DNA from 2 places in the Aliamphritea spongicola genome. Region 2 is predicted to be linked to the other one. Evidence: riboswitches for the same ligand, from Rfam matches in the RefSeq annotation. Region 2 holds a riboswitch; the other holds the start of a gene.
The links. Region 2 has a riboswitch for thiamine pyrophosphate ahead of thiC (phosphomethylpyrimidine synthase ThiC). Riboswitches for the same ligand answer to the same signal wherever they lie in the genome.
Positions count from the first base shown of each region.

Region 1: it holds a riboswitch for thiamine pyrophosphate, as region 2 does, so the genes downstream of both, thiD (bifunctional hydroxymethylpyrimidine kinase/phosphomethylpyrimidine kinase) here and thiC (phosphomethylpyrimidine synthase ThiC) in region 2, are expected to answer to the same signal.

Region 1 covers NZ_JAFIDL010000001.1:1,004,408-1,011,999, reverse strand. The annotation lists gene JYB63_RS04685 (nickel/cobalt transporter) at 1-793, opposite strand, end outside; gene JYB63_RS04680 (DUF1007 family protein) at 811-1,479, opposite strand; gene tenA (thiaminase II) at 1,984-2,649, opposite strand; gene JYB63_RS04670 (ABC transporter substrate-binding protein) at 2,691-3,620, opposite strand; gene JYB63_RS04665 (ABC transporter permease subunit) at 3,643-4,392, opposite strand; gene JYB63_RS04660 (ABC transporter ATP-binding protein) at 4,467-5,249, opposite strand; gene thiD (bifunctional hydroxymethylpyrimidine kinase/phosphomethylpyrimidine kinase) at 5,258-6,079, opposite strand; TPP riboswitch at 6,140-6,240, opposite strand; cobalamin riboswitch at 6,448-6,650, shown strand; gene JYB63_RS04650 (ABC transporter ATP-binding protein) at 6,791-7,592, shown strand, end outside.
Region 2 covers NZ_JAFIDL010000009.1:3,682-11,273, forward strand. The annotation lists gene JYB63_RS19740 (lipoyl protein ligase domain-containing protein) at 1-120, opposite strand, end outside; gene zapE (cell division protein ZapE) at 244-1,431, shown strand; gene JYB63_RS19750 (hypothetical protein) at 1,441-1,683, opposite strand; gene JYB63_RS19755 (MBL fold metallo-hydrolase) at 1,858-2,499, opposite strand; gene JYB63_RS19760 (DUF5062 family protein) at 2,655-2,918, shown strand; gene thiC (phosphomethylpyrimidine synthase ThiC) at 3,002-4,882, opposite strand; TPP riboswitch at 5,158-5,264, opposite strand; gene JYB63_RS19770 (Lrp/AsnC family transcriptional regulator) at 5,883-6,347, opposite strand; gene JYB63_RS19775 (hypothetical protein) at 6,516-7,532, shown strand; gene rarD (EamA family transporter RarD) at 7,522-7,592, shown strand, end outside.

The DNA of each region.
Region 1 (7,592 bases), on a different contig from region 2:
CCCCGGAACATGGTCTGAATCCCATCGATAAAATAACCGTGAGTGTCTGAAACAGTGACTGATCTTTTACTGGTGCGTGGGCATGGGAGCAGCCACAACCTGCGCCATGGGAGTGATCATGTGAATGGCTGTGTGCGTGATTGTGAGAATGATCATGTCCATGGCTGTGATCATGTCCATGGCTGTGAGCATGATCATGTGAATGGTTATGGTGCTGGTGATTATGACTGTTTACGGATTTAAGCCGTTTAAAGAGATTAGCAAAGCGGTCAGTTTTCAGAAGTACCCGCATGGCTTTAAATGTTAAAACCAGCCCCAGCAGCATCACCAGGATATAGCTGACAATGGCTACATTGTTGCCGTAGCTTTGTACATCGGATAACTGAAACGCCAGGTATTTAGCCAGAACGCTGACCAGTGCAATGGCAACAAGTGACTGCATAATGGCGGACAGCATGGATATAGACACGCCATTTCGCAGGCTGTCTTTACCGGTGCCTAAATACGTGACGATCACCGCTTTACCGTGACCAGGGCCGACTGCATGAAAAACACCGTACAGGAAGCTGATTGCGATGAGCGCTCCGCCAAACTTCGCAGGATTCTCTGAAACCCGGCTGATATGGTCCGCCATCGTTTTGTGCAGTTGTAACTGCACATCAACAATGATGGCCATAAGAGCAGCCCAGTTCAGATACAGGGCGGTGACCAGGCTAACCGTCAAGATGAGCGTTACCAGATTAATGATTGTCTTCTGGCGGTTAAGTTGAAGCGTTGTACTGATAGCTTTCATGGATGCACTTCTTTTATTTAATATTTCGGATGGCAGTTAATTCGGATTTTCTCGGCAAAATGTTTTCCTAAACCGTTCGTTTCCCGCTGGCTCTGGTCTAAACCCATGGCGTAGTTAATGATGTCTTCGGTGGGATCAGGCTGTTCAACAGTACTTGAGCAATCAAGCGCATGGTTGGCGGTTACGGAAACGTTAGTATTTTCTGTATGCATCATGGCGATGTAGTAGGTAGGGTCGTATACCTGCCATTCAATCCCTTTATTATCGATAGGAATTTCCGGTGTGATATCAAACAGAATTTCCATTTCAAGAAGCTGTGTATTGCCTTCATTCCGGGAATATAGCCGGTATTCAGTCGGTGCTGAGAGGGGGACGGGCTGCCCCTTTATTTTTAGCAGGGAGAAATAATTATAATCCGCCAGGTTGGAAATCATTTTACGGGCAACGGCATTCAGGCCTTTTTCTTCATCCTTATACTCATTCAATACATCCGCTAACGTGATCATTGAGTAATACATATCAAATTTCCACGTCTGCTTAATCTGTGTCAGCCTGAACTGGCTATCAATTGTGAAATCAGATTTCAGATTGATCCAGTTATGTGGGTGAGCATTTGTAAGGGATGCATAGCAGGACAGCAGCACAGACAAAATCAAAAAAATGAAAACCCGGGCGCGAAATTTCATCTGACAGGCTGTCTGTTTAGGTGGCCGATGGTTTTCATATTCTGTCTGCATAGCGTGTTAGTGGGCGTGAATCCGATGACTGATTCTCAGTGTATGATTTAAGAAATGTTATATTATAACATTTTTCGAGTCTAGCCTTGCTTTGTAATGTGCCGGTCAAGAATGACTGACTGGCAACTGAGGAGATTGCTTTGCACAGTGGCTGTATTCATAAACACCGGCGTAGGTGACGGCAACGGAATAGATTCTATGGAGGCGAAAAAGAATATAGCTCCGTAGCCAGCTGAGGCCATTCATGAGAGGGAGATGAGATATGTATCATGCTTTGTGTAAGCACTGATGTAACAGCAATGAGCTGGACTACAGGGGCACTGTATATTTGGAATAGCCGGGCATGCCGCAAAAATAAAAAAACCTTAGCAAGTTACTCTGCTAAGGTTTTTTTGTGCCGCGCGGTGCGTTCTGAAGCGATGGTTCAGAATGCCCGTCAGAGGGGGAGCCGATTTATTGAGTCAGATCCAGCCCCTGTTGCCAGAAGGCAATTTCCATCCGCGTAGCGGTGGTGAAGTGCTTTTGCAGCTGTTTGCCGCGGCGGCTGTCCGCCGGGATTTCTGCAATCAGTTCATCAAAGAATGCCGTGGTGGCATAGGCTGCTTCCTGATATTCCTCACCGGCGTACATGTCGATCCAGTTAGCGTACGGGTTACCTTCAATGACGCTGTTGCCAGCTTCAGTGAGGTACTGACCCACGTGGGCGTAGCCCAGTGCACATGGCACCAGTGCCGCGTACAGGTCGGCCAGGTCACCCTGCAGGCCTGCATCGATCAGGTAACGGGTGTAAGCCACGGTGGCAACGGCTTCAGGCAGTTCCAGAATATCGTTTTCCTGCAGGCCCCAGGACTTGCAGTAGTCGATATGCAGGCTGATTTCGTGCTCTACCAGTGCCGAGAGTGAAGGCAGGCTGGCCCGCATCTGATGTGGGCTGTCGCTCTTGAACACCGCCAGCGCGTGAGCCCGGGCGTAGTGGATCAGGTAGAGGTAGTCCTGCTGCAGGTAGTGACGAAAACTTTCCCCGGCCAGTGTGCCCTGGCCAAGCTGCTGCACGAAGGGGTGCTTGATGTACAGATTCCAGTCTTGCTGGCAGCCTTTGATCAGATCCTGATGGTTCATAGTCTGTTTTCCTGTTTGTACTTGCTGTGTTTTACACAGGTTTACTGAACGATGTAGTCAGTGGCTTTCGGTAGCGTTTTGATCACACCGTTGTCGAACAGGAATTGGGCATAGTTATCATAACGGCCCAGATCTGCTGCCTGTGGGCGTAGGGCGAAACGGATCAGGGTGTCTTTCCAGGCCAGGCGGTTCAGTTCAGTATCCAGCTTGTTACCGTCGCCGTAAGACTTGAACAGTTCCCATGCTTCGTCCGGGTGGTTAACGGTGTACTGTGTTGCCAGTTCCAGTGCGCGGTTAAACTTCTTCAGCATCTCTTTATCGATTTTGTTGCTGTTCGCAACCACAACCAGCTCGTCGTATGGCGGAATGCCTTCTTCTTCAACGAAGAACGCTTTGCCTTCAAAACCTTCCATGCTCAGCTGGTGCATTTCGAAGTTACGGTAACCGCCGTAGATAGCATCAACTTTGCCGGTTGCCAGTGAAGCAGACAGAGACCAGCCCACGTTGATCAGTTCAACATTTTCAATGCTGGCGCCGTTTTTCTTCATCATGGTGCCGATGGTGGCATCGACCAGACCGCCGTCGAAGGCGTAACCGATTTTCTTACCTTCCAGGTCAGCCAGAGAGTTGTAGCCCTTGTCTTTCAGTACCATCACGGTATTTAGCGGGGTGGCGATCAGGGTTGAAACCCGGCTCAGGGGCAGGTCTTCCACCACGTCACGGATCAGCTGTGGCTGATAGGTAACCGCCAGATCGAATTTACCGGCAGCAACTAGTTTAGGCGGAGTGCTTGGGTCAGCAGGTTCGGTGATTTCAATGTCCAGACCCTGAGCTTTGAACAGGCCCTGCTGCTTGGCAACAATGATCGGGCCGTGGTCCGGGTTTACAAACCAGTCCAGCATCAGGGTGACTTTTTCAGCCAGTGCCTGCTGGCTGAACATAATCAGGGCAAAAGCGAATATTTTTTTCATAACAGTTTCCGTTGTTTCATTTTCAGGTGTTGTTTGGCTTTTCCCGATACCAGGGAATGGCTTTTTTAAGTAACTGGTCGGTGCTGTAGTACAGCAGAATAGAGAACAGGGCGAGGATAAATAGGGCCGCGAACATGTCGGCAATCTGCATCCGGGCATTGGCTTGCAGCATCAGGTAACCCAGGCCGCCGGCAGAGCCTACCCATTCACCAACCACTGCACCAATTGGCGCAACCACCACCGCTACCCGGATGCCGGATGCCAGTGTTGGCAGGGCGGCAGGTAAGCGGATATGCCACAGCTGACGCCAGCGGTTGGCGTGCATGGTGGTGGCCAGATCAAGGTAGCCGGTGGGCGTGTGGCGCAAACCGTCAAAGCAGGTAGTGGTGACCGGGAAGAAGATAATCAGTGCCGCCATAATGACCTTGGAGGCCATGCCATAGCCGAACCAGAGCATCAGAATTGGCGCCAGTGCGAATACGGGGATCGCCTGGCTGGCAATCAGTACCGGCAGTAACCAGCGGCGTACCGGATTAAACAGCAGCATCTGCAGGGCCAGGCCGATGCCCATAAATAAGCCGAGTAACAGCCCCAGTACAATCTCAGTAAGAGTGATCAGACTGTGATCCCACAGCAGTTCCGGATTGCTGATCAGTTTGTCGAAGACCAGCAGAGGCGGCGGCAGAATGAACGGTGGCATCGAGAAGATCACCACAATGGCCTGCCACAGGCCCAGTAAGACCAGGCTGGTGATGGTCAGGCGAAACAGTATCTGGCGCCGCCCCGTGCCGTTCTGTAAATCCTGTTGTGTGCTGGCGCGGTTAACGACCGGTGTAACGGGCTTATTCACTGGCGCTCTCCTTCACTGACACTGGCCACACTGAACTGTTCATCGGCGGCCTGAAGGGCAGCCAGCAGGCGGTGCTGGTAGTCACCAAGTTCTGCATCCACCGGACGGGGCACGGGGCTGTCCGGTGTGGCGGCAGCTTTCAGCCGGCGCTGCTGAAACAGCCAGACGTGCTGGCCCAGTCGCAGAGCTTCCTGAGGATCATGGGTGATCAGCAGTACCGTACGGCCTTCAAGTGCTTTGAAGGCCAGTGCCTGCAAGCGGTGGCGGGTCACGGCATCCAGTGCGCTGAAGGGTTCATCCATCAGGACGATGGGGGTGTCCTGCATCAGGGTACGGGCCAGCGCCACACGCTGTCGCATACCGCCGGACAGCGCATCCGGCAGCAGGTGGCTGCTGTCAGCCAGACCAAGCTGGGCCAGTAGCTGGTCTGCCCGGGCGTAGTCTTCAGCCGAGGGTTTACCTTTGCTCAGGCGGGCCTGCAGGCAAACGTTATCGCGTACTTTCAGCCAGGGCAGGAGCAAATCCTGCTGGGCCATATAGGCGATCTGACCTTCCAGGGGCTGGCCGTGCTGATCGATAATTTCACCGCTGCAGTGATGCTGCGGTTCAATTAATCCCGCAAGACGGCGCAAGAGGCTGGTTTTACCGCAGCCGCTGCTGCCCAGCAGGCAGGTCCATTCTCCGGCGGGCAGCTGCAGGTTGAGATCACTGAAGACCGGTTCAGGGGCATTCTGATACTGCAGGCTGAGCTGGCGAATATTAATTTCGGTGGCTTGCATGGTCTGGATTACCGGGCCTGACGGTAAAAGTGGTGAACCGGGCCGGAACCTTCACCAATGTGCAACTCATCAGCGTGTTCGATGGCCGCCTGTATATAGTCTTTTGCCTGCTGAATGGCATCTGCCATCGGGTAGCCCTGTGCCAGGAAAGACGCAATGCTGGCGGACAGCGTACAACCAGTGCCGTGGGTGTTTTTGGTGTCGATACGCTGGCTGCTGTATGTGCGCAGGCCTTCAGATCCTAGCCAGAAATCAGTGCTGGTATCGGCTGCCTGATGGCCGCCTTTGATCAGTACCGACTTGCAGCCATAGCCAAGCAACTGTTCGCAGTGTGCGGCGGTATCTTCCGCGCCAGCGGTATTCAGTTCCGGGCGTGCTGCCAGTAATGCCTGCGCTTCTGGCAGGTTAGGGGTAATTACGTCCGCCAGTGGGATCAGTTCGCGGATCAGGGTATCGGTAGCATCCGCTGCCAGCAGCACATCGCCACTGGTGGCAACCATCACCGGGTCAAGCACCACGTGTTTTGGCTGATATTTGCGGATGGCTGCCGCCACTGTACGGATGGTGTCCGCGTCGCCCAGCATGCCGATCTTGACGGCATCGACGGCGATATCGCTGAAAACTGCTTCGAACTGTTGCTCAATGAACTCGCCGGTAACCGGCATAACGCCAGTGACGCCGCGGGTATTCTGGGCGGTCAGGGCAGTGATGACTGTGCAGGCGTAGCTGCCGGTGGCAGAAATGGCTTTGATGTCCGCCTGTATGCCAGCACCGCCACCGCTGTCGGATCCGGCTACGCTGAGAACGATAGGAGTGTTGGGCTGTGACATGGTGCTTTCCTGCGTCTGAAGATAGATAACGGTCTGACCCGGGCAGGAAAAGCAATGCTGGAAGTAATGTTCACAGATTTCCTACGCCAATAACTGGATCAGGTTCAACGGGTTCAGCATATGCCATCTCAACCAGAATTCTGGTTCCCCGACTGTATTGGGCGATCATAGAGAGTTGGCTATACAAAGACAAATGAAACTTATTGTTATCTGTGGCTGTGCGCCTAAAGCATGAGAGTTGTCGTGAAACTCAGGGCTGGTATGGCCTGGGGGTAAAGGTCAAAAAACGACACAGGTAATTCGGTACTGAAAAAAATTCTCGGGGTAAGGGTTGTGTTTCAGAATTTTCCAAAATACTATGCTGCCAACTAATTCTGTATGCGACAGGTGCAGCCGGCCATTTTTATGTCCGGCTGATAATTGGGAAGCCGGTGTAAGTCCGGCGCTGCCCCCGCAACGGTAACTACAGTTTGGTGATCAGCAAACCACTGAGCAATACGCTTGGGAAGGGCTGATTACCGGCATCTGCCAACTGTTAAGCCCGGAAACCAGCCTGCGTATCACCCTTATATTATCGCGGTGGGCGGTTCTGGGCATAAAAGCTTTCTGTAGCTTTTTTCCTGGGCGTGCTTGTCCGTGTGTGAACATAGGCGACACATGGCAAAGACAATTCGAAAACACTCTCTGTTCTGCCGGGGCTTCCGGTAACCGATGGCTGTGGCTGATTTGCTGCAGGTTTCAGGGCTGACTGTATCTGGCGATAACCAGCAATTACTGCTGGATGACGTCAGCTTCAGTATGCGCCCGGGCGAAGTAGTGGGTGTACTGGGGCCGAACGGCGCCGGCAAAACCACACTGCTGCGCTGCCTGTTTGGTGCTTTGCGCCAGTTCAGCGGATCAGTTCACATCAATGGCCGGGATATCAGCACTCTGACTGATCGGCAACGGGCTTTGCAGGTGGCTGCTGTAACACAGGAAATGCCAGCTGACTTTCAGCTCAGTGTCCGTTCGGTGATTGCGACCGGCCGTACGCCTCATCAGCACTGGTTTACGGGTAAAGACCCGGATGCCGAAAAGGTGATTGATGAGGCCGTCAGGCAGTTTCATCTGCGGCGCTATCTGGACCGGGACATCAGTGAGCTTTCAGGCGGTGAACGCAAACGCGTCATGATCTGCCGGGCACTGGTACAGCAACCGGAACTGCTGGTGCTGGATGAACCCTGTAACCATCTGGACATTGAACATCAGCTCAGCCTGATGCAGTTACTGCGTAAACTGCCGGTCAGCAGCCTGGTGTCCCTGCATGATTTTCCATTGGCGGCCCGCTATTGCGACCGCGTTCTGGTCATGAAGCAGGGACGTCTGGTGGCTGAGGGGCCTGCTGAATCTGTGCTGACCCCTGAGTTATTCGAAAACGTTTTTGCCGTGCGTGCCAATACCTACTCTAACCCTTGGGAGCAGTGGTCGTTTTATGCCACCTCGCTCCCCTTTTTTTCCTGTACAAAAAAGCAAA
Region 2 (7,592 bases):
ACGCCAGATCAGCAGCTTAGGTTCTGCAACAGGCTCTGACAGAACAGCATCAATTTTCGCCTGCTCTTCCGGCATGCCACCACTATAGATATGGCTGGCCATTTCTGACGTAACACTCATATGAACCTTCTTCCCGATAAACAACTGCGCGCAATTGTCCCGGTAACATCTGGCTAATACAAGTCCGGCCCATATACTGATATTCTCGCAACACATTCATCAGGATCAGCATCACGGACTTAAATGCCTGCTCACAGCACTACATTTACCCAGTTTTACCAAACACGTAACGCTCAGCTGGGCTATCAGAACGATCCTGCACAACAGTTCGCAACCGAACACCTGCAGGCACTGGCAGATGCATTACTTCAGCCAGGCCGCCCCAGGCTTTTTGGTCATAAATCCCCAACACCGAAAGGCTTATATATGTGGGGTGCGGTGGGTAGGGGTAAAACCTATCTGCTGGATCTGTTCACTGAATATCTTCCCCCGGGCTACGTAACTCGCCTGCACTTTCATCACTTCATGGCCAGGGTTCACCGGGAACTCCAAACATTAAGCGGGCATAAAAATCCGTTACAACAGGTTGCCAAACAGTTCTCCCGCGAATGCAAAGTCATCTGTTTTGATGAGTTTTTTATCAGCGATATCGGCGATGCGATGATCCTTGCACGCCTGCTGGAAAGCTTTTTTTCCGCGGGTATGATATTTGTCGCTACCTCAAACACTCCGCCGCAGGCGCTCTATAAAGATGGCTTACAGCGTCAGCGTTTCGAGCCCGCTATTTTACTGTTACAGCAGCACCTTAATATCTTACATATGGACGGAGATACTGATCACCGGCTACGCCAGCTGACATTCCGGAATAATTACTTTATCCACCCGGCTGATTCGGCTTTAGGGGATATGTTTGATGTATTAAGCCCCGCATGCGATCAGAAAACTACCTGTCCGGTCAGCATTATGAACCGGACCATTCCGGTGATAAAAAGAAACCGCACCTGTATCTGGTTCGAATTTGATCAACTGTGTGACGGCCCTCGCTCACAGCTGGATTACATAGAGCTTGCCTCACGGTTCGAACATGTATTTCTCAGCAATGTCCCGGTACTTGGCGGGCAAACACAGGAATGGATAAAAACCCGGGGAGTTGAAGACGGTAATATCGGTGCCGGATATGAAACAACCTCCACCGGTGCGCGAAAAATGCAGTATGCCCGGATGGATGATCCTGCCAGACGCTTTATCAGCTTAGTGGATGAACTGTATGATCAGCGAGTAAATTTATTTCTGAGTGCAGCGCAGCCGCTGGAGCATTTATATTCTCAGGGCAGCCTTGAATTTGAATTCAACCGTACCCGAAGCAGGCTGACTGAGATGCAGTCGGTGGAATATCAAAATCAAGCGCCCGTAAGAGAAATCAGGAGTTAAAAAATAAAGCTAAGGGTAAGTCTGAAGATCTGCATCGATGATCATTTTACCCAGCTCAATGCATTGTTTTATGGCCTCATGCTCAGAGGATGTAACTATCTGGTTTTCAGGATCGGCAGTAGAAAACATAGTTGGCGATACTAGTGCAGATACATTGGCGCCGGTGATCCTTGGCAGTAAGTTCCAGCGGTTACGACCTAACGACTGAACGGCCGGGGTGATCTGATAATCACCATATCTAACCTGCTGCATTCATGCCTCCCTAAGTTGCTTGAACATAGCCTTAACAGTATAGCTGAAGGCGGTATTCTGCCTGCCTTTGAACAGGATTTATATTCATGCAAAAAGAAGGGATTTCGGACCGGAAATACCTGGCTCTTCCGGCCCGGAAAGAACAATATACCTGACAGTTAAAACAGGTAAAAATTAACCACGGTGATCACTGACAAACGGATTATTCAAACGCTCATGTCCAAAAGTGGAAAGCGGACCATGGCCAGGAATGAATGTCACATCATCTCCCAGGGTAAAGAGCTTTTCACGGATTGAATGAATCAGGCTCGGATGATCCCCCTTCGGAAAATCTGTCCGGCCAATAGAACCGTTAAACAGAACATCCCCCACCAGTGCCAGCTGAGTTGACCGGTGAAAAAAGATAACATGACCAGGGGTATGGCCCGGGCAATGCAGCACCTCCAGACACTGATTACCAAAACTGACTGTATCAGCATCATTCAACCAGCGATCCGGGGTGAAGATCTCAACGGAAGGAAAACCAAACATCTGACTTTGCTGATCCAGCGCATCAATCCAGAATTTATCTTCCAGATGCGGCCCTTCTATGGGTACGCCGTACGCCTGTGCCAGTTCAGCGGTTCCTCCGGCATGATCAATATGCGCATGTGTCAGCAGGATTTTTTCCAGCGTCAGCCCTTCAGCCTCCAGTTTATCCACAATGCGTGAAACATCGCCACCGGGATCAACCACCGCCGCACGGCGCGTGTCTTCGCACCAAAGTAACGTACAGTTCTGCTGAAAAGCGGTAACAGGAATGATGCAATATTTCATAAAAAATCTCGTATTCTGGCTGGCTGAATGTCACAACTGGCGATAAACCGCGCAAGTATACCGTAAATCCGCGTTATGCCAGCGGCTTAATTTATCTTGCCTGTGGCCGGCGCTTGGTTATAGTGACTGTACCGTCAGCATAAGGAGTCAGTATTTTGGCAAAACTGAAGCACGAAGCAGCCCTTGTTAAAGAAGCCATCCGTATTGGTGGGGTATATATGGAAAAGCGCGGTGCCGGAAAAATCGAAGCCACCGACAGCGCCAGCGATAAAATCACCGCGATCTACCGGTTACTGGTACTGGATAAGCTGATTCAGCCACTGGCCAAAGGGGAAGATAACGAACCCAACATGAAGCATAAACTGGCGCTGTGGATAGAACGCCAACTACCGGACGGACACCCACTGAAAGAAGGATAAACAGCGTACAAAAAAACCGCCGGAGATCCGGCGGTTTTCTGATTATGATCCGTTTGTCTGAAACAAACGGAAACACCTAAGCGTTACACTTTGTGGTAAATCTCAGCGCCGGTTTCTTTAAACTCAGCTGATTTTTCCATCATTCCCTGTTCAGCCTGGGCATTAATGGCCGCCACCTGACTCTCATCAAGATCACGAACTTCCTGAGAAATCTTCATAGAGCAGAACTTCGGTCCGCACATTGAGCAGAAGTGCGCCACTTTTGCAGACTCTTTAGGCAGCGTCTCATCGTGGTAAGCACGGGCGGTATCCGGGTCCAGACCAATATTGAACTGGTCTTCCCAACGGAATTCGAAACGCGCTTTAGACATCGCATTATCACGGATTTGCGCCCCCGGATGGCCTTTCGCAAGGTCTGCCGCATGAGCTGCAATCTTATAGGTGATAATACCGGTCTTAACATCGTCCTTATTTGGCAGACCCAGGTGCTCTTTTGGCGTTACGTAGCACAGCATTGCACAACCGTACCAACCAATCATCGCCGCACCGATACCGGAAGTAATGTGGTCGTAACCCGGTGCAATATCTGTAGTCAGAGGCCCCAGAGTATAGAACGGCGCTTCATGACATTCAGTCAGCTGCTTATCCATGTTTTCCTTGATCATGTGCATTGGCACGTGACCCGGACCTTCGATCATTACCTGTACATCGTGCTTCCAGGCAATCTTGGTCAGTTCGCCCAGTGTTTCCAGTTCAGCAAACTGTGCTTCATCGTTTGCATCGTATACAGAGCCCGGACGTAAACCGTCACCCAGTGAGAAAGACACATCGTAAGCTTTACAGATTTCGCAGATTTCTTCGAAGTGCGTATACAGGAAGTTTTCTTCGTGATGCGCCAGACACCACTTCGCCATGATCGAACCACCGCGGGAAACAATCCCGGTCATCCGCTTAGCGGTCATTGGCACATAACGCAGCAGCACACCGGCGTGAATTGTAAAGTAATCCACACCCTGCTCTGCCTGTTCAATCAGCGTATCACGGAACACTTCCCAGTTCAGATCTTCGGCAACACCTTTTACTTTTTCCAGTGCCTGATAGATAGGAACAGTACCGATTGGCACCGGCGAGTTACGCAGGATCCATTCACGGGTTTCGTGGATATTCTTACCGGTAGACAGATCCATGATGGTATCTGAACCCCAGCGGATACCCCAGGTCATCTTCTCAACTTCTTCTTCAATAGAAGACGTCAGCGCAGAGTTACCGATGTTACCGTTGATTTTCACCAGGAAGTTACGGCCAATGATCATTGGCTCAACTTCAGGGTGGTTAATGTTTGCAGGAATGATCGCACGGCCTTCGGCTACTTCTTTACGTACAAACTCAGGAGTAATTTCTTCAGGCAGCTGCGCACCATAGCTATGGCCCGGATGCTGCTGATCTACCATGGAACCTTCAGCTTTAGCTTTCGCCAGCTTCATGTTTTCACGGATGGCGATGTATTCCATTTCCGGCGTGATGATGCCCTTACGTGCATAGTGCAGCTGGGTAACATTCATCCCTTCTTTCGCGCGCAGTGGCTTGCGGGTCAGTTCAAAACGCAAATGATCAAGACGCAGATCCTGCTCGCGAACGCGACCATACTCAGACGTCAGGCCGTCCAGCTGTTCAGTATCGTTTCGCTCAGCAATCCAGCCGGCACGAACTGGCTTAAGGCCTTTACGGACATCAATTTCAGCTTCCGGGTCGGTGTACAGACCGGAAGTATCGTAAACATATAATGGCTCGTTTACTTCACCGCCCATGTCAGTTGGGGTCTGATCCAGCGAAATTTCCCGCATCGGTACGCGAATATCGCTGCGAGAACCTTCCACATACACTTTGCGGGATTTCGGAAACGGCTGAACGGAAGCTTCATCAACCTGTGCGCTGCGACTCAATGCAATATTGGTATCAGTCATAGTATTACCTTTAGTTATTCTCGTTATTGTCTGCGGGACTACCGGTCTGGCCTTCATAGAAAAAGCCATAACGAATCAAAGTTATCCATCAATCCATAAAGGCAACACGCTCAAGTTGGCAACGTGCCAACCATTACGGACGAGGGCTAATTTCCGGGTCATATAACACTGAAAACGGTAAATACTGCGTAGAAGCTGGACTGACTGAGAATGGTTCATTGAACAGTTAGCTATTCCGAGCTAAACCGCAAGAACCCCGTAGAAAGGAATAATAATGACGGTTCATCTCGATTTCCTACGCCGGTATTAGCCGGATCAGGTTCGCGGGTCACTGTTTATCGAACAGCTCTCAGCCCCATTCAGGGCACCCCGACCAAGATATTGCGACCTAGTGTAGGATGACATGTTTACGCTGTCCACCCGACAGGCCGGTATGAATGGCACTAACTCTCGTCAGAAAGTCTAGTGCGCAGGAAACAAAACCGCCCACTACACCTAAAGTCTAATAAGGCCCAGGCCAAAAATAAGACTTTTTCTTATATTTATAAAAAATATAACGTGGATAATGTGCTTCAGGATCATCAAACTTCAGGGACAGAACAGAGGAAGGCCACGCTTGCGGACCGGGTCAGGGATGGTAGCAGGATGCAAATCAACCGCACGGAAAAAGGATGCCAGCGCGAAGAGGGTACTTAGGGGGAACTGAGTGCTCTCTTTTTTTCTCTGCTCTTTCTGACCGAACACCACTTCAGTTATTCATCTTATTCCCCCCTGCTCCAGGGTGGAAAATAAGAATTATTCCTATATAAATCCAAATCTGATTCAGCATAATAGACGCCGTGGAGTAAGACGCTTCATGGATCGAAGAAAGGATGGCTGGAAAGCGGAAAAGGAATCAGGGAAGAAGGCAGGATGCCGTAACCTCCGCAAGGAACATGGAAAGCCAGGCTGAAGGGAGTACTCAAGGGGAACTGAGTACTCTCTTTTTTTGCCTGCAGATCTACACCTCGACCCGGGTTGTAAACTTGTCCCGCCGCATTGAAATCAGAGTACGGAACTTACGCAGATACGGATCGTTGGACAAATCACGGCGTACAAACACCTCATAAGCTTCCATATCCGGCACCATGACCACCAGCAGAAAATCGACCTCCCCTGTCACCTGATAACACTGGGTAACTTCGTCTGCCAGCTGCATCTTACGCATAAATGCATCCGCCAGGTCCGCCTGATCACGGATCATTTCAACTTCAACAATGATGTTCAGCATCTTACCTAAGATTCTGGAATTCAGAATGGCCACATCTGCTTCTATAACGCCAGACTCCCGCAAACGCTTTACCCGTTTCAGGCACGCCGGTGGTGACAAGCTTACTTCTTCAGCAAGCTGTAAATTACTGATGCGATTATTACGCTGCAAAATATTGAGTATTTGCCGATCAATGCGATCCAACTGAAGTTTCATAATTTTCCCTAAAAGCGATTTTTTATTATCCAGATAAGCCAATCTGAGAAATTAAATTAACCAATAAAGCAAAAATAGAAAATATTAAAAACCTCCTCTGAATTACACTATATAGCTCCCCGGCCCGAATCAGCCGACAATCAAAACCACGCAGTAACAGGCTAAACCATGTATAAAATATGGCATTCCTTTTGGAAACATACGTTGCCAGATCTGGCGAAAGAAATTTTTGATGTCTTCTTTCTGCTGTTCAAGCTCACGCTGCCGGTAATCATCGTCGTCAAAATACTTGAGGAAATGGGCGCGATTCCCTATATCAGTGCCCTGCTTGAACCCCTGATGCTGTTGGTAGGTTTACCGGAAAACATGGGCATCGTCTGGACCACCACCATGATCACCAATATCTACGGAGGCATGCTGATCTTTTTTCAGATGGCAGATGACCAGGTTCTGACTGTGGCGCAGGTAACCGTACTCGGCACCATGATGCTGATCGCCCACGGCCTGCCTGTGGAAATCCGTATCACTCAGCAAGCAGGGGTCAGACTGGTAACGGCGCTGGCTTTGCGTATGGGCTGTGCACTTGTCCTGGGCATGATCCTGCACCATATCTACAGCTGGGGAAACTGGTTACAACAACCTGTTGAGCTCCTCTGGCAACCACCAGCACAAACCGATGACAGTCTGCTGACCTGGATAATTTCTCAGGTAAAAAGCTTTGCAATGATTCTGGTGATAATTGCTGTACTGCTAAGCCTACTGCGACTGCTGCGCTGGCTACACATTGAACGGCTGATGATCTGGTTACTGAGACCGGTACTGAAACTGCTTGGCATCAGCCCAAAAGCTACCTCCCTGACAATCATCGGAATCACACTGGGATTATCCTTTGGCGGAGGCCTGCTGATCAGAGAAGCACGCAGCGGCAATATTGATCCTGAAGACTGTTTCTCCGCCTTATGCCTGCTGGGATTGTGCCACAGCATTATTGAGGATACCCTGCTGATTATGACACTGGGCGCTGATCTGTCTGGTATTCTCTGGGCCAGACTCGCATTCAGCCTGATCTTTATCGCCATCATGACCCGCCTGCTGAAACTTTGCAGCAGCGAATTCAAATATCGTTACTTCATGCACAACGTAGCAAAGTCTGCTGCGCTAAACGGAGGTTCAGGTGCACGCTGAACAGGAACAGAAAAAAGGCTTTTACTTTGCCCTTGCCGCCTATGGCATGTGGGGCGTATT